Regions from separate parts of the Burkholderia anthinoferrum genome, predicted to be linked through region 2. Evidence: predicted binding sites of a transcription regulator. Region 2 holds the regulator's gene; the other holds the start of a gene.
The links. The regulator FliA, encoded in region 2, starts transcription of late flagellar genes. The targets are predictions, from matches to a motif close to CTAAAGTTTNNNNNNNNNNNGCCGNTA.
Positions count from the first base shown of each region.

Region 1: flgM (flagellar biosynthesis anti-sigma factor FlgM) is a predicted target of FliA. The motif match lies at 1,339-1,365, and genes of this name have one in related genera.

Region 1 is NZ_LFZP01000004.1:86,642-93,073, forward strand. It holds gene C5F75_RS02300 (M24 family metallopeptidase) at 1-399, shown strand, start outside; gene C5F75_RS02305 (flagella synthesis protein FlgN) at 463-903, opposite strand; gene flgM (flagellar biosynthesis anti-sigma factor FlgM) at 983-1,309, opposite strand; gene flgA (flagellar basal body P-ring formation chaperone FlgA) at 1,427-2,650, opposite strand; gene flgB (flagellar basal body rod protein FlgB) at 2,855-3,343, shown strand; gene flgC (flagellar basal body rod protein FlgC) at 3,390-3,815, shown strand; gene flgD (flagellar hook assembly protein FlgD) at 3,876-4,622, shown strand; gene flgE (flagellar hook protein FlgE) at 4,654-5,898, shown strand; gene flgF (flagellar basal-body rod protein FlgF) at 5,918-6,432, shown strand, end outside.
Region 2 is NZ_LFZP01000001.1:197,056-208,288, reverse strand. It holds gene ahcY (adenosylhomocysteinase) at 1-685, opposite strand, end outside; S-adenosyl-L-homocysteine riboswitch at 718-836, opposite strand; gene C5F75_RS00965 (RNA polymerase sigma factor FliA) at 932-1,666, opposite strand; gene C5F75_RS00960 (nucleotide-binding protein) at 1,689-2,507, opposite strand; gene flhF (flagellar biosynthesis protein FlhF) at 2,500-4,305, opposite strand; gene flhA (flagellar biosynthesis protein FlhA) at 4,302-6,404, opposite strand; gene flhB (flagellar biosynthesis protein FlhB) at 6,401-7,600, opposite strand; gene C5F75_RS00940 (DUF805 domain-containing protein) at 7,966-8,346, opposite strand; gene C5F75_RS00935 (VOC family protein) at 8,836-9,333, opposite strand; gene C5F75_RS00930 (DUF3443 family protein) at 9,500-10,729, opposite strand; gene C5F75_RS00925 (DUF2844 domain-containing protein) at 10,746-11,233, opposite strand, start outside.

The DNA of each region.
Region 1 (6,432 bases), on a different contig from region 2:
GGCGGCGACGTCGATGCGCTGGTGCGCCAGGTGTGCCGCGATCATGGCCACGATTTCGGCCACGGCACCGGGCACGGCGTCGGGATCCACGTGCACGAGGGCGGCGTGCGGTTCGCGCCGGGCGCGACGTACGGGCTGGTGCCGAACGCGGTGATTTCGGTCGAGCCGGGCATCTACCTGCCGGGCAAGGGCGGCGTGCGGATCGAGAACATCGTGATCGTGCGGCCGGACGACGCGCAGCCGGGCACGGTGACGTTCGAGAACATCGTGACGGTCGGCTACGACTGGGACCTGATCGATGTCGATCTGCTGGACGACGCCGAGTGCGCATACCTGCGCGACTACGAGCGGCTGTGCGTGGAACGCGGCACGCAGGTCACCGCGTGTCCGCTGTTGTAACGAAGGGGAAAGCAGGGGGCGCGGCCGCCGGGCGGCCGCGCGGCGCGGCTCGACGCCGGCCGGTCAGCGCGTGAGCGCCGACACGCGCCCGTCGGGGCCGTACACGCCGGCCGGCGCGGGCGCCGAGCGCAGCACCGCGAGCGCGCGCTCGTTGTAGTCCATCCGGATCCGGATCAGCATCCCGTTGTTCGCATTGGCCTGGCGCGCGCGTTCGGCGGCCTGCTGCAGCAGTTGCCAGCGGCTCGCGAGGCGCGCATCGCGCTCGGCCGCCTGGTCCATGCCTTTCTTGCCGGCCGGAAAGCCGAGCGCGGAAAGCTGCGTGTCGCGCGTGCGTTCGAGCTGCGCGAGCCGGTCGATCAGCGCGCTTTTCTTTTCGACGATCCCCGGCAGCATCTCGAGCGGCTCGGCCGTCGTCAGCGCCTTTTCCTCGTAGACGAGCAGGGACGCGAACGCCTCGACCGTCGCGTGTTCGTCGTTGACCGTGGCCAGCAGCTCTTCTCTCATCGCGTCATGCTCGTCACGCCGGTGCGCGCAGTGCTGCGCGCGCCGGCAAACCGGGGTGACCCGGCCACGAGGCCGGGGATTAGCTGCCCGGACGCTGCTGCTGCAGCAGCTCGCGGGCGGTGTTCAATACGCCGTCGGCAATCTTGTTCGCGTCGATCGTCAGCGTGCCGTCGTTCAGCGCGTCCTTGATCGACTGGACCAGGCCTGCGTCGATATCGGCGTCGCCCGATGCGGACACCGAACGCAACTGGCCGGACAGACCCGACAGGTTCACGGTCGCGTCGCCGCCGGTCGATCCTGCGTCGGCTGCCGGTGCGGACGGCTGGTCCGTGCCGGACGGCGCACGGGCCGCGCCGTTGCCGGTCGGCGCGAGGGGGCTCGGTTTCGGAGTGGAATCGATCTTCACGATGGGTTTCCTGTACGGTTTGACCCAGATAACGGCCGGGTCGGCCCGAACTTTAGCATCGCGAGCCCGACAGGCTCCGAATAAACAATTTTTTACATTTTTACGGCCGATCCGTCCCTACAGCGGAATTTCCACGGTGCCGGCGTCCTTGACGACCGCCGTGACGATCTGGCCCGCCGCCATTCGCACCCGCACCGACTGGCCGGGCGCCGCATTCGCGAGCGCGCTGCCCTCGGCCGAAATCGTGAAGCCGGGGCCGGCCGCGACGACCCGCACCGTCTGGCCGGCCGACACCGACGCCGCGCTCTTCAGCATGTCCTGCCGCAGCGGCAGCCCGGCCGAGATGCGCGCGAGCGCGGTCGCGCCGATCGCCTGCGCCGGATCGGTGATCACCGCGAGCGGCAGCACCGTCAGGTCGCCGTCGCGCGCGACGAGATCGGCCGCGGAGAGCGGCTCGCCGGGCGCGATCTGGCGCGCGGCGACGTAATAGGTAGCCTGCACGGCGACCTTCGCCTGCAGGTAGACGGTCCACGGCCGTTCGCCCGCGCAGCGCACGCCGACCGTCGTGCGGCCCCACAGGCGCGCGCCGGTCGGCAGGAACGGTTCGAGCGTCGTGCACGCGGCGAGCCCGCGCGGAAAGGCGGTCGTGACCGTCGCGGTGGTCTTGCCGGGCAGGCCGGCGATCTGCTGCTGCAGGAACGCGAGGGCCGCGCGCCGGATCGTTTCGGGATCTTGCTGGCCGGGCGGCGTCGCGGGCGGGGGCGCGGCGGCAGCCGGGGCCGGGTGGGCGGAGGCGGCCGCCGTGCGCGGCGCCGCCGCGACCGACGCGGCGCGGGCAGCCGCGAGGCGGGCCGATGCTGCCGGTGGCGGCGCCGGCCGCGCGGCATTCGATGCCGGCTCGGCCGTGCCGGCGACGACCGTCGCGATGGCGGCCGGGTCCGCCGCACGCGGCGACGTGCCGTACCCGGCGTTCGCGCGGGCTGCGTAGACGGGGACCGGCGCGGGAGCCGGCGCGGCGGCCGGCGGCGGCACGCTCGTCACGACCATCTGGCCGGCCGGTTGCGCCGCGTAGCCGGCGCCGGTCGCGGCGCTCGCTCCGCCGGCCGCGCGCTGCGCGCCCGAAGCGGAAGCGGCGCCCGCATTCGCGCCGAACTGCCCGCCGCTCGCCGCGTTGGCGTGCGCGAGCGCGGTTTCGGCCGTCTCGCCGCGTCCGGGAATCACGATCATCCCGTCGTCCGCGTGCACGGCGGGCGCGGCGATCCACAGCGCCGCGGCGAGCGCGAATGCACGCCGGACGTGCGTGAGCCGCCCGTTCCTGTCGCGAAGTGCGCCGCCCGTCATCGCCGTGTCCTCGATCCGTTGATCCGCTTCGCATTCTAGGGAGCGCGAGCGTCGCGCAAACGATGAATAGAGGGGGCCTTTGCCGCGTTATTCGCCCGATTGCCGGTTGCGTGCCGCGCCTACCATCGCTGTCATGGAAAAAAGCCGCTCGGGCCGCCATCCGGCGCGAGGGGCGTGCAGCGCTTCATACGGAGAGACGCACACATGCTGGACAAACTCGATGCGGAATTCGCGTTCGGCCGACAGGCGCTCGACGTGCGCGCCTACCGGCAGGAACTGCTGTCGTCGAACATCGCGAACGCCGACACGCCCGGCTACCAGGCCCGCGACGTCGATTTCGCGTCGACGCTCGCGCGCTCGCTGAAGCAGACGGGCGGCGGGCTCGCGCCGAGCAACGCCGCGCCACTGCCGATGGCGCAGCCGGCCGGCGTGACGAGCGGCATGTCGATGGTGTCGACGGCGCCGGGCCACATGGCCGGCACCGCGAAGCTGATCCCGACCGGCGGCCCGTCGGACGACTACGGCCGCGCGCAATACCGGATGCCGCTGCAGCCGTCGCTCGACGGCAACACGGTCGATCTCGACGTCGAGCGCGTGCAGTTCGCGAACAACGCGCTGCACTACGAAACCGGGATGACCGTGATGACCCAGCAGATCAAGGCGATGATCGCCGCGATCTCGACGAACTCGTAAGCGCCGCTTCCGAATCCGGACCCGGACCCAAGCACAAGGAGCCTCCATGCCTTCGTTGATGAACATCTTCGGCGTCGCCGGTTCGGCGCTGTCCGCGCAATCGCAGCGCCTGAACGTGACCGCGTCGAACCTCGCGAACGCCGACAGCGCGACCGGCCCCGACGGCAAGCCGTACAAGGCCAAGCAGGTCGTGTTCGCGACCGACCCGATGGGCGGCGCGCGCACCGCGTCCGGCCAGGGCGTGGGCGGCGTGCGCGTGACGAAGGTGATGGACGACCCGTCGCCGATGAAATCGACCTACGACCCGGCGAACCCGGCCGCCGACGCGAACGGCTACGTGCAGATGCCGAACGTCGATCCGGTGCAGGAGATGGTGAACATGATCTCGGCGTCGCGCTCGTACCAGGCCAACGTCGAGACGCTGAACACCGCGAAGACGCTGATGCTCAAGACGCTGACGATCGGCTCGTAAGCCGCGCGCCGCCGACCCGACCGACCCGACACCGACAGTTCCGACAGAAGGCCACCCAGGATGACTTCCTCCAACACGACGATCGGCAGCAACGGCACCAACGTGTCGACGCTGCCGACCGACACGATGAACACCAACAAAGTGTCGTCGACCAACGGCACGTCGGCGAGCGACCTGCAGGCGACGTTCCTGAAGCTGCTCGTCACGCAGTTGCAGAACCAGGATCCGACGAGCCCCGTCGACAGTTCGCAGATGACGTCGCAGCTCGCGCAGATCAACACGGTGAGCGGCATCGCGCAGTTGAACACGTCGCTCACGTCGCTGTCGTCGCAGCTCGCGGCCGGCCAGCAGACGCAGGCCGCGCTGCTGATCGGCACCAACGTGCTCGCGCCGGGCAACAGCGTCGGCGTGAAGAGCGGCGCGGCGTCGCCGTTCGGCGTGTCGCTCGCGAACGACGTGTCGAACCTGACGATCACCGTGAAGGACAAGACGGGCGCCGTCGTCAACACGATCGACGCGGGCAAGCAGTCGGCCGGCACCGTGCCGTTCAACTGGACGCCGACGGACGCGGCCGGCAACGCGCTGCCCGACGGCACCTACACCGTGAGCGCGCAGTACACGGGCAGCGACGGCAAGACGTATGCGCCGACCGTGCTCGCGGCCGCGACGGTGCAGAGCGTGATCAAGCAGGCGGACGGCACCGCGGGGCTCGTGCTGTCGAACGGCACGACGGTGGGGCTCACCCAGGTTGCGTCGATCTTCCCGAACACGAAGTCGTCCTCGTCCGGCGACACCACCACCAACTGATTGATCGAGCTTTTTCCTAACGGAGACCGAAATGGGTTATCAACAGGGTCTGAGCGGCCTCGCCGGCGCATCGAACGCGCTCGACGTGATCGGCAACAACATCGCGAACGCGAACACGGTCGGCTTCAAGTCGAGCACCGCGCAATTCGCCGACATGTACGCGAACTCGGTCGCGACGTCGGTCAACACGCAGATCGGCATCGGCACGTCGCTGAACGCGGTGCAGCAGAACTTCGGGCAGGGCACGATCAACACGACGAACTCGTCGCTCGACGTCGCGATCAACGGCAACGGCTTCTTCCAGATGTCGAACAACGGCGTGACGACGTACTCGCGCGACGGCACGTTCCAGCGCGACAAGAACGGCTTCATCATCGACTCGCAGGGCCGTAACCTGATGGGCTACGCGGCCAACGGCGGCGGCGTGATCAACACCGCGCAGACCGTGCCGCTGCAGGCGCCGACCAGCAACATCGCGCCGACCGCGACGACCAAGATCACCGGCCAGTTCAACCTGAACTCGCAGGACAAGGTGCCGGCCAAGACGCCGTTCGACCCGAACGACAACACGACGTACAACTATTCGACGTCGATCCAGGTGTACGACTCGCTCGGCGGCTCGCAAGCGGTGAACATGTACTTCGTGAAGTCGGCGGCCGGCACGTGGGAAGCGTATGCGAACGTGCAGGGCGCCGCGACCCCGACCGACCTCGGCACGATCACCTTCGATTCGTCGGGCGCGATCAAGAGCACGACGCTGCCGGGCTCGACCACGCCGACCACGTCGCTCGGCCAGTTCGACTTCACGGTGCCGACCACCGACGGCTCCACGACGCCGCAACAACTGACGCTCAACCTGACCGGCACGACGCAGTACGGCGGCAAGAACGGCGTGAACAACCTCGCGCAGGACGGCTACGCGAGCGGCACGCTGACGACCTACACGATCGGCGCCGACGGCAAGCTGACCGGCAACTACTCGAACGGCCAGACCGCCGTGCTGGGCCAGATCGCGATCGCGAACTTCAACAACCCGAACGGGCTGGTGAACCTCGGCGGCAACCAGTACGCCGAATCGTCGGCGTCGGGCGTGCCGCAGGTGTCGGCGCCGGGCAGCACGAACCACGGCACGCTGCAGGGCAGCGCGCTCGAGAACTCGAACGTCGATCTGACGGCGCAGCTCGTCAACCTGATCACCGCGCAGCGCAACTACCAGGCGAACGCGCAGACGATCAAGACGCAGCAGACCGTCGACCAGACGCTCATCAACCTGTAAGCGCGGATAACCGGCAGCCATGGACCGACTGATCTATACGGCGATGACGGGCGCGTCGCAGTCGCTCGACCAGCAGGCGGTGGTCGCGAACAACCTCGCGAACGCGTCGACGACGGGCTTTCGCGCGCAGCTCGCGACGTATCGCGCGGTGCCGATGAATTTCGGCGACGGCAGCAACATCGACCCGACGACGACGCGCACCTACGTGCTCGCGTCCACGCCCGGCGCCGATTACGCGCCGGGTCCGATCACGCGCACCGGCAACCCGCTCGACGTGGCCGTGCAGGGCGCCGGCTGGCTGTCGGTGCAGACGGCCGACGGCAGCGAGGCGTACACGCGCGCCGGCAACCTGCACGTCGACGAGAACGGCCAGCTCGTGAACGCGGGCAACCTGCCGGTGATCGGCAACGGCGGCCCGATCTCGGTGCCGCCGAACGCGGAAGTGACGATCGGCAAGGACGGCACGGTGTCCGCGCTGATGCCGGGCGACCCGCCCACCGCCGTCGCGATCGTCGACCAGATGAAGCTCGTCAA
Region 2 (11,233 bases):
ACTTCGTGACCGAATCGTTCACGTTGAACGCCGGGAACGGCAGGCGGCCGTCCTTTTCCATCTGGTACAGGCGGTGCACGCCGGTCGTGGTTTCTTCCGTCACGCCCTTGATGTGCGCGAGGCGCTTCGAGTACCAGTTCGCGTCGACGTCGAGGTGCGCGGCGATCGACTTGTACAGCGCGACTTCTTCCTCGTTGGTCGGCTTCGCGATCACCGAACGGTCCTTCTCGGCCTTCGAGCCGAGGATCAGCAGCAGCGTGGCGTCGCCGCCGTCGTCCAGGATCATGTTCGCGAATTCGCCGTTCGGCCATTCGAAGATGCGGTGCGAGAACTCCCAGTATTCGTCGAGCGACTCGCCCTTGAACGCGAACACCGGCGTGCCGGCTTCGACGATCGCGGCGGCCGCGTGGTCCTGCGTCGAGAAGATGTTGCACGACGCCCAGCGCACGTCCGCGCCGAGCGCCTTCAGCGTCTCGATCAGCACGCCCGTCTGGATCGTCATGTGCAGCGAACCGGCAATGCGCGCGCCCTTCAGCGGCTGCTGCGCCTTGTATTCGTCGCGGATCTGCACGAGGCCCGGCATTTCGGTCTCGGCGATGTTGAGTTCCTTGCGGCCCCAGCCGGCCAGCGCCATGTCGGCGACGACGTAATCGTGGGAAGCCTTGGAATCGATAATGGCGTTCATCACGCCCTCCTTTCTAAAAAGTTTCTAGATTGGTGACGTGAGCGCCGTTCAGGAAGCGGGGCCGGCGCGAAAAAATCGTCGCACGGCTGCTTGGTGAAGCCTTCCGAGCCTGGCGGACGCAGGATGGTCCGTCGCAACGCTCCTCGGAAAACGGAGGGGATTGTAGCAAATCGGCGCGCGAAATGCGCAAGCACCGCATACGGCGCGAGCGCGCGGCGCCGGCGCGCCGCCGCCGTCGGCAGAGGGTCAGGACTCCGCGCCCACCCACGCCTGCTCGCGCAGCCGCGCGCGCAGGCGCGCGACGGCCTGGCTGTGCAACTGGCACACGCGCGATTCGCTCACCTCGAGCACCGCGCCGATCTCGCGCAGATTCAGACCCCGTTCGTAGTACAGCGACATCAGCAGCTTCTCGCGCTCCGGCAGCCGCTCGATCGCCTCGACGAGCGCCTCGCGCAGGTGTTCGTCTAGCAGCGCCGACAGCGGATCGGCGTGATCGACGCGATAGCGGTCGAGGAACGGCTCGTCGTCGGCCGCGCGATCGAAATCCTCGTAGTAGATGAGCTGGCTGCCATGCAGGTCCTGCAGCATCCCCTGGTATTCGTCGAGCGGCATGTTCAGGTGCTGCGCGATCTCGGTCTCGCTCGCCGAGCGGCCGAGGTGCTGCTCGACCTGGTGCACCGCGTGCTCGACCTCGCGCGAGGTCTTGCGCAGGCTGCGCGGCAGCCAGTCGTTGCTGCGCAGCTCGTCGAGCATCGCGCCGCGGATGCGCTGCGTCGCGTAGGTCTCGAACTGCGCGCCCTGGTCTTCCTTGTAGCGGCCCGCCGCGTCCATCAGGCCGATCATGCCGGCCTGGATCAGGTCGTCGAGATCGACGCTCGCCGGCATTTTCGCGACGAGCTGCAATCCGAGGCGACGCACGAGCGGCGCGTATTGCGCGAGCACGTCGGCCTGGGACATCTTTCCTTGAGCGTTGTACATCATGGCTCCCTCCTCCGGGTGGCGCTCACGCGGCGTGTGCCGCGCCCGCCTCGTACGACGGCTTGCCGCCGGCGTGGACCGCGCGGCCCGCACCCGAACGCGGGCGCATCGGCCAGTACAACAGGTCGGCGGCAATCTGCCGGTAGTCGCGCGCGGCGGACGACGACGGAAACGCGTCGACCACCGCATGCATCAATTCGCGGGCGTGCTCGACGAGCGGATCGGCACTCACGCAGCCCGCGTCGGCGATCGACACGGTCAGGTAGCGGTTCGCGACGCCCGCGAGGTTGTCGAACGCCGCCTTCGCGTCCGCGTGGCTGCCGACCTGGTTGGTCAGCACGCGGAACTGCGCGAACGCGTGCGCGAAATGCAGCCGCTTCATGCACGCATACGCCTCGGTGATCGCCTGCGCGGCGACCCGCGTGACGACCAGCACGTCGTGCGCTTCGCGCGCGAGCGCCGAGAACGACCCATCGGCGCCGAGCTGCGCGTCGACGAGGACGATGTCGGCCGGGCCGTCGATGAAGTCGCTCAGTTGCGCGTCGCTGTAGCCGGCGCGCGCGAGCCGCGCCGCCGCGCACAGGCTGAAACCGGCCGCGACCCGCGTGCGCGCGCCGTCGCGCAGCCACGCGCCGGCGAGCGTCGCGCTGGCCGAGCGCACGTCGGCGCGCTCGTCGACGACGAGTACGTCCTTGCCGAGCGACGCGAGCGCCGCCGCGAGATTCACGACGGTCGACGTGCAGCCGACGCCCGCCGGCCCGCCCGTCACCGCGACGATGCGCGACGCGCGCCCGGCCAGCAGGCGGCGCAGCCCTTCGGCCTGATCGATGATCGGTTTATCCAAATCGCACCTCGTGCAGCTCGGCGGTGGAACGCGCGGTCAGTGCGGAGAGCAGCGTCGGCATGTCGTCGTCTTGCGGCACGAAGGGCGAGCCGTCGCGCGGCACGCAGAACGCGCTCTTCAGCAGGAATCGGGTCGACGCGACGTACAGGTTCTCCGGCACCTTCTGGCCGGTCGACACGTAGTGGACCGGCAGCTTGTAGCGGATCACCGTGTCGAGCACGCCGCCGAGGTGGGTCGCCTCGTCGAGCTTGGTCAGGATGCAGCCGGCCAGGTCGGGGTGCTCGCCCGCGCTGCGGTACGCCTGCACGACTTCGTTGAGCGTGTCGCCGTGGCTCGTCGCGTTCAGCAGCAGCAAGCGCTGCACCGGTGCGTTCGCGCCGTGCAGCATCGCGATCTGGTCGGACACCGCGCGGTCGCGCTGGCTCATGCCGATCGTGTCGATCAGCACGATGTGCTTGTTGCGCAGCTCGGACAGCGCGAGCGCGAGATCGCCCGCGTCCTTCACCGCGTGCACCGGCACGCCGAGGATCTTGCCGAAAATGCGCAGTTGTTCGTGGCCGCCGATCCGGTAGCTGTCGGTGGTCAGCAGCGCGACCTTGCTCGCGCCGAAGCGCATCACGCAGCGCGCGGCCAGCTTCGCGGTGGTGGTCGTCTTGCCGACGCCCGTCGGCCCCATCAGCGCGAACACGCCGCCGCGCTCCATCAGCGCGTCCTCGCTGTCGAGCACCGGCAGGTTCGACGCGAGCACCGACTGCGCCCATTCGGCGGCCTGCTCGAAGGTCTGCGCGCCGTCGCCGGCCGGCAGGTTGTCGACCAGCATCCGCACGAGCTGCGCGGAGAAACCGGCCGCGAACAGGTGCTTCGTCAGCGCGCCGTGAACGGCGCTGCGACGCTGGCGGTCGTGCCACATCAGGCTGTCGAACTGCTCCTCCATCATCCCGCGCAGCTCGCCGAGCTCGTGCATCACGGTGTCGTTGACGATCCGCTCGATGCGCGACTTCACCGCGTCGGCCACCGCGGCGGCCGCGTCGGAGGGCAGGCGCGTACGGTCCGCCGCCCTCGCCGCGTACGCGGCGCCCGTGTCGGGTGTGCGCTTCGTGGCGGCAGGCGATCCTGCGGCCGGCGATCCGGCGGCAGGCGATCCTGCGTTCGGCATCCTGCGTTCGGCCTCGCGCACGATGTCGCGGGCCCAGTCGGGCGGCGTCGCGCTGGCCGCGGGCTGCGGCGCGCTTGCCAGCGGCTCGACCGGCGCCTGCGCACGGGCGATCAGCGCGTCGCGCTGCTGCGTCAGGCGCTTCGCGTGCTCGACCAGCCACGGTGCGGGTTCGGAAGTGGCGGCCGGCGATCCGGCGGCAGGCGATCGTGCGGCCGGCGATCCGGCGGCCGGCGCGGCGATCGACGGCGCGGCGGCCGGCGCGTCCGCATCGCTCGACGAAGGCTGCATGTCAGCCTCTTGCGCGTCGGCGCTCGCGCCGAACACGGACGAGAACACGTCCGGCAGCCCGCCTTCGCCCGCCGCATACGGATTGACGGCCGGGCGCGGGGCGATGCCCGGGCGCGACACGATGCCCGGCACGGCGGCGGCCGGCACGGATTCCGGCAGGCGCGGCGAAGCGAAGCGCGGCCGCGCGGCCGGCGGCGCCACCGCGGCGAGATCCGAATCGGCGAGTGCGACGATTTCGACGCTGCCGTCATCGAGCGTGCGGTTCGACAGCACGACCGCGTCGGCGCCGAGCGCCTCGCGCACGAGACGAAGTGCGTCGCGGCTCGTTGCGCCGGTGAATTTGCGAATGTTCAAGCGGAACCCCCGATGACGTTAACGACTTTGATCGTGCGTGTGTCCGGCACTTCGGCGTACGACAGCACTTTCAATTGCGGCAGGCTGCGGCGCAGGAAACGCGCGAGCATCGCGCGCAGCGCGTGCTGCACCAGCAGCACCGGCGGCAGCCCGAGATTCTGTTGACGCAGCAACGCTTGCTGCGTGCCCGTCAGAAGGTTGTGCGCGAGGCCGGGCTCGAGGCCCGGGTTCGCGCCGGTGGCGAGCGCCTGCGACAGCACGCGCTCCAGATTCGCGTCGAGGCCCATCACCTGCATTTCGCCGTTGCCCGGATACCACTGCTGCGTGATCGCGCGGCCGAGCGAGAGGCGCACCGCGGCCGTGATCTCGAACGCGTCGCCGCGGCCCGCATGCTCGGACACGGCCTCGAGGATCGTGCGCATGTCGCGGATCGGCACGCCTTCCTCGAGCAGGTTCTGCAGCACCTTCTGCAGCGTGGTGAGCGAGATCGTCTTCGGCACGAGGTCCTCGACGAGCGACGGCGCGTCCTTGCCGGTGCGCTCGACGAGCGCCTGCACTTCCTGGCGGCCGAGCAACTCGGCCGCATGCTGGACGACCAGATGATTCAGGTGGGTCGCGACGACCGTGCTCGCATCGACCACCGTGTAGCCGTACACCTGCGCCTGCTCGCGCATCGCGACGTCGATCCACACGGCCGGCAGCCCGAACGCCGGATCCTGCGTGACGGCGCCCGGCAGCGCGGCCGTCACCTGGCCCGGGTTGATCGCGAGCCACTGGCCCGGGAACACTTCGCCGAAGCCGATCTCGACGCCCTTCAGCGCGATCCGGTATGCGTTCGGCCGCAATTCGAGGTTGTCGCGGATATGGATCACCGGCGGCAGGAAGCCGATTTCCTGCGCGAATTTCTTGCGGATGCTCTTGATGCGCTTGAGCAGCTCGCCGTCGCTGTTCTTGTCGACGAGCGGAATCAGCCGGTAGCCGACCTCGAGGCCGAGCGGGTCGATCAGCTGCACGTCGTCCCAGGTCGCTTCGTGGCTGTCGGCCGGCAGCACGGCGGGCGGCGCGATGTCGGTGACGTCGCCGGCCGCCTTGCGGGCCGCCGCGCGCCGGGTCTGCGTGCGCGCGAGCCAGATCGCGCCGGCGCCGAGCGCGAGGAACGCGAAGTGCGGCATCCCGGGGATCAGCCCCATCAGCACGATGATCGCGCCGGTGATGTTCAGCACGCGCGGGTTCGTGAACAGCTGGCCGGTGATCTGCGTGCCGATGTCCTCGTCGGTCGCGACGCGCGACACGATCACGCCGGCCGCAGTCGAGATCACGAGCGACGGGATCTGCGCGACGAGGCCGTCGCCGATCGTCAGCAGCGTGTAGTTGGTGCCGGCCGCGGCGAAGCTCATGTCGTGCTGGACCATCCCGACGATCAGCCCGCCGATCACGTTGATCGCCATGATGATCAGGCCGGCGATCGCGTCGCCGCGCACGAACTTCGACGCGCCGTCCATCGACCCGTAGAACTCGGCTTCCTGCGATACGGCGAGGCGCCGCTTGCGCGCCTGTTCCTCGTTGATGAGGCCCGCGTTCAGGTCGGCGTCGATCGCCATCTGCTTGCCGGGCATCGCGTCGAGCGTGAAGCGCGCGGACACTTCGGCGATCCGCCCCGCGCCCTTCGTGATCACCATGAAGTTGATGATCATCAGGATCACGAACACGACGATGCCGACCGCGAAGTTGCCGCCGACGAGGAAGTGGCCGAACGCCTCGATCACCTGGCCGGCGGCATCCGGCCCGGTGTGGCCTTCGAGCAGCACGACGCGCGTCGACGCGACGTTCAGCGACAGGCGCAGGAGCGTCGAGAACAGCAGCACGCTCGGGAACGCCGCGAAGTCGAGCGGCTTCATCGTGTACATGCTGACGAGCAGCACCATCACGGACAGCGCGATGTTGAACGTGAACAGCAGATCCAGCAGCACCGGCGGCAGCGGCAGGATCATCATCCCCAGGATCATGCAGATGAGGGTCGGGCCCGCGAGCGCGCGCAGATTGGTGCCCGCGAACGGGTTCGTGCGTTTGGCGAACAGGCCGGTGGTCGGGGTGCTCATGCTGCGTTCCCTTGCTGGCCGAGCGCGTCTTCGGCTTCTTCACGTTCGTCGTCGGCGGCGACCGACGCGCCCTTGTCGAGTTCGGCCGGCACGTCGAGATCGACCGGCACCGCCGGGAACGCGCCGCCTTCCGAACGGAAGCGCTTGAGCTGGTAGACCCACGCGAGCACTTCGGCGACCGCCGAGTACAGCGAGCCGGGGATCTCGCGCTCGAGTTCGACGTTGTGATACAGCGCACGCGCGAGCGGCGGCGCTTCGAGCAGCGGCACGTTGTGTTCGGCCGCGAGTTCGCGGATGCGCGCGGCGACGAGGTTCACGCCCTTCGCGACGACCTTCGGCGCGCGCATCTCGCCATCCGTGTATTGCAGCGCGACCGCGAAGTGCGTCGGGTTCGTGACGACGACGTCGGCCTTCGGCACGGCCGCCATCATCCGGCGGCGGGCGATCGCGCGCTGCTGCTGGCGGATCCGCCCCTTCACGTGCGGGTCGCCCTCGTTCTCGCGATGCTCGCGCTTCACTTCTTCCTTCGTCATGCGCAACTTCTTGTTGTACTGCCAGAGTTGGTAAGGCACGTCGAGCCCGGCGACCACCAGCATCCCGGCGACCGTCGTGCCGCAGCACACGGCGACCAGATGCAGCGCATCGGGCAGCGCGGCGCCGAGCGGCTGGGTCGCGAGGCCGAGCAGTTCGTCCTTGCTGCGCCAGATCGCGACGCCGCCGATCCCGCCGACGACCAGCGTCTTCGCGATCGACATCCCGAGCTGGATCGGCCCCTGGATCGAGAACATCCGGCCGAGGCCCGCGATCGGGTTCAGGCGGTCGAACTTCAGTTCGAGCGTCTTCTGCGAGATCAGCCAGCCGCCCAGCGCCATCGGCGCGAGCAGCGCGGCGACGCCGGTGAGCGCGAGGAGCGGCAGCAGCGCGGCGAAGCCTTCGAGGCTCGCGCTGCCGGCCGCCGACAGCATCCGGTCGGTGTCGAACGCGGTCGCGCGATCGAACGTGAACGCGCCGCGCAGCATCGCCTGCAGATGCGCGCCCGACGGGCCCGCGAACAGCCATGCGCCGTAGAACCCCGCCGCGAGCAGTGCGAACGAAGCCAGTTCGCGCGAACGCGCGACCTGCCCCTCCTCGCGCGCCTTCTCGCGGCGCCTGGGAGTGGCGGCTTCGGTCTTGTCGAGATCGCTCTCGTCTGCCACGGGGCCTCCAGTCGGGTACGGCGGAATGCCGTTTTTCAGTGACACCGATTATTCATGGAGGCGTCAAACGCCGATCGGTCGAGCAAAGCCGGGAAAGGGGGGTATTTCGGGGAATCGGGCGAGCGGCCGCGAACACGGCCGGAGCGGGGGCGGAACGACGCGCGGCGCGGCGCGAAAGCGGGCCGGGCGGCGCATCGGCGAAATGGCGGCCGCAGGCGGGACGGTGACGGTGCGATGCGAACGGAACGGTGAAACGGCGGGCGGGACAGCGGGACAGCGGGACAGCGGGACAGCAGGACAGCGGGAAAGCGGGAGAAGCGGGGCAAACGGCCCCCAACGGCGTCGTGCGTGGGGGCCAGCGTCGGTCAGACGGCCGGAATCGGGTCCGCGCCGAAACGGTTCGGGCCTTCGGTGCCGCGCGAGCACATCCACACGAGCAGCAGGATGCTGCCGACGATCGGAATCAGCGCGAGCAGCAGGAACCAGCCCGAGCGGCCCGTATCGTGCAGGCGGCGCACGCTGACCGCGATGCCCGGAACGATCAGCGCGAGCGACACCAGGGAGATCGCGCCGAGCAGCAGCAGCGTGATCAGGCCGCCGTCGCGGCCGGCGGCGCCGATGATCTGGCCGACGATCGACAGCACGCAGCTCAGCAGCGCGAAATACCAGTATTCGGCGCGGCGCGCACGGCCTTCGAACGTGGCGTATTTATTCAGTACGGCACGAATGGCTTCGGAAAAATTCATCTTATTACCCTCCTGTTTTATATTGGCACCCCGGAAACAACGCCGAAATTATAGGGTTGAATTTCAGTGCGCTCCATCTCTTTTCGCATGCGGCGCACTACGCGCACAGGGGCGTATCGCCCGCCCATATGACACGGAAATGGCTGCAATGGCGCATTTCGGCTTGGCCGGGGCTTGCACGCCGCGTCATTTTAATAATCGTGAAGATCTGACGGAAACGACGGCCCGGATAATCCGGCATTCGATTACAGCCGAATGAAACGGCCGCCCCGATAATCGACTCGAGGATCCGGCATGCGATTAACCGGGCAGCCGGCAATACGCAGGCGCGGCGGTCGCGTCACCCTTCGCCATTGTCGATACCGGCCGCATCGCCTCGCCCGACGGCAATACGGCACGGGCGGCCACTGGCCTCAAAGGCGTGAAAGGCGTGAAGGGCGTGAAAAGCCTGAACGGCCAGACCGAGCGAAGCGGCCTGGCCGGCCGCCGCTAACCGGCTGCCGCCCGCTGCAGCGCGCCGAGATCGAGCTTCTTCATCGTCATCACCTGCGCCATCACGCGCTCGGCGCGGGCCGGGTCGCCCGTCATCAGTTCGGCCATCTGCACGGGCACGACCTGCCACGACACGCCGAAGCGGTCGCGCAGCCACCCGCATTGCTGCGCGCGCGCGTCGCCGCCTTCGGACAGGCGCGCCCAGTAATGGTCGATCTCGTCCTGGTCGCGGCAGTTGACGACGAACGACACGGCCGGCGTCATCTGGAACATGGGGCCGCCGTTCAGCGCGACGAACGCCTGCCCATCGAGTTCGAACGCGACCGTCATCACCGTGCCCTCGGCCTGTCCGGACGCGTGCGCGCCGGCCTTGCCGTAGCGCGCGACGTGCACGATGCGCGCGTTGTCGAACACCGATACGTAGAAATCGGCCGCCGCCTCGGCGTCGCGGTCGAACCACAGGAACGGCGTGATGCGTTGTATGCGCGGGGTCATGGCGCTGTCTCCTCGATGTCGTACCGGCACCGGTGCCGGTCTTACATCGTAGGCGCTGCGCGCGCAGACGGCGGCGATTCCATCCGTAGTGCGCGCGGCCGGCTCTCGGATAAAAAAGGGGGCGATCGCTCGCCCCCTTTTTGCTGCTGCCCGCGGCCGTGCCGCGTCAGAACGCGACGAACGGCTGCGCGCCGCCGCTCGCGGTCTTGTCCATCCCGAAGTAGATCGTCTTGCCGTAGAAGTGCGGCATGCCGATGTCGAGCCAGCTGGACGAGCCGAACGGCCCCGCGATGTCGTTGAACGCGAACGTCGACGAATTCGAGAACAGCGAATCCGCGTTCGCGACCGGCATCGACACGGTGCCCGATGCGCCGTTCTGGCCGCTCAGCGTCGCCGAATAGGTGGTCGTTGACGACGGGCAGTAGAACTCCGTATTCCTCGAACAAACCGTCTGCGCCGAATCGTTGAAGAAATACGCGTTCGAGCCCGTATCGAAGAACGCGGTCACGTTGCGCCCCTGGAACGTCGCGCTGACGTCGCCGGTCGTGGTCGACGTCATCACCGTCTTGCCGCTCAGGTTCGGCAGGCCGAACGTCAGCGTGCCGGTCGCGCTCGCCTGCCCGTTGTCCGAGATGGTCGGCATCTGCACGCTCACGCCGTCGTTGTTCGCGAAACGATGCACGGGGTTCGCCACCTGCTGCGCGAGCGGCACGAGCGCGACCGTGCAGCTCGCGTTGTCGCCGTTCGGGCACGCGTAGTAGTTGTTGCTCGTCGACGTCGACGTCGCACACGTCGTGCCGCAGTCGTACGGCGCCGGCCCGATGCCGAGGATCCCGTTCGCGCCGAGCGCGCCCGTCGAGTTGGCCGACGCGCCGCCGTTCGTGCACGAGCTCGGCACGTTCGCCGTGCCGAGGTCGCCGATGATCTGCACCGGCAGCGACGCCGCCTGCTCGGAGCCGATCGACAGGTCGACCGTGCGCACCGACCCCCACGTGTAGCTCGACACGAACTTGCCGCATTCGGCGACCGGCGCGCCGCCGCTCGTCACATGCGGCAGGCTGCCAAGGACGCCCGACACCGCGCTGCCGACGAGCCGCAGCCCGTAGGACGCGGTATCGACGAGCACGTTGTTGACGATCTGGCAGTTCGACGTGCCCGGCACGCAGACCTTCACGCTGACGGTCGGGATGTTGATCACGTTCGCGGCGCCGGCGCCGACCGTGATGACGGCCGTGTTGCCGCTGTTGCCGTCGGAGCCGTTGTTGCCGGTATTGCCGTTGTTGCCCGCACTGCCGCCGCCGCCATCGCCGCCGCCGCATGCCGTCACGAGCACGGCCGTCGCGGCCAGGAGGCCCAGCACGCCGAGCCAGCGCTTGAATGTACGAGGAATGCTCAAGATCGCTCTCCCGCTGTCACTGGATATCGGTGCCGGCCACGCCGGCAGGCAGCGCCGACGGCAGCCATGCCTGGCCGGAGAAGGCGCCCATGTGGCCGCCCGTCCGGATCACGAGGCCGCTCGTCTCGACGGCCACCGGCGCACGCCAGCCGCGCGCCCGGTGCGCCGCCTGGACGCCGGCCGTGTACTGCGGGAAATAGCTGCCGAGCAGCGACGCGAGATCCGGCATCGTCGGCCCGCGCCAGGCGAGGCCGAACACGCTGCCTGCGGCCGACGTGTATTCGTGGATGACGGTGCCCGACCCGAGCGTGATCTCGCGCACGGTGTAGGCGGCCGCGCTCGTCTGCACGCCGTCCGCCGAGCGCATCGCGCGCTGCAGCGCGCGCACGGTGGCGGCCTGATCGTCCGCCGGCGGCGACATCGGCGCGCCGCCCAGTTCCGCGTGTGCGTGGACGGCCCACAGCACACCCATTGCAGCCGTCGCATGCGCGACGGTCCAGCCCA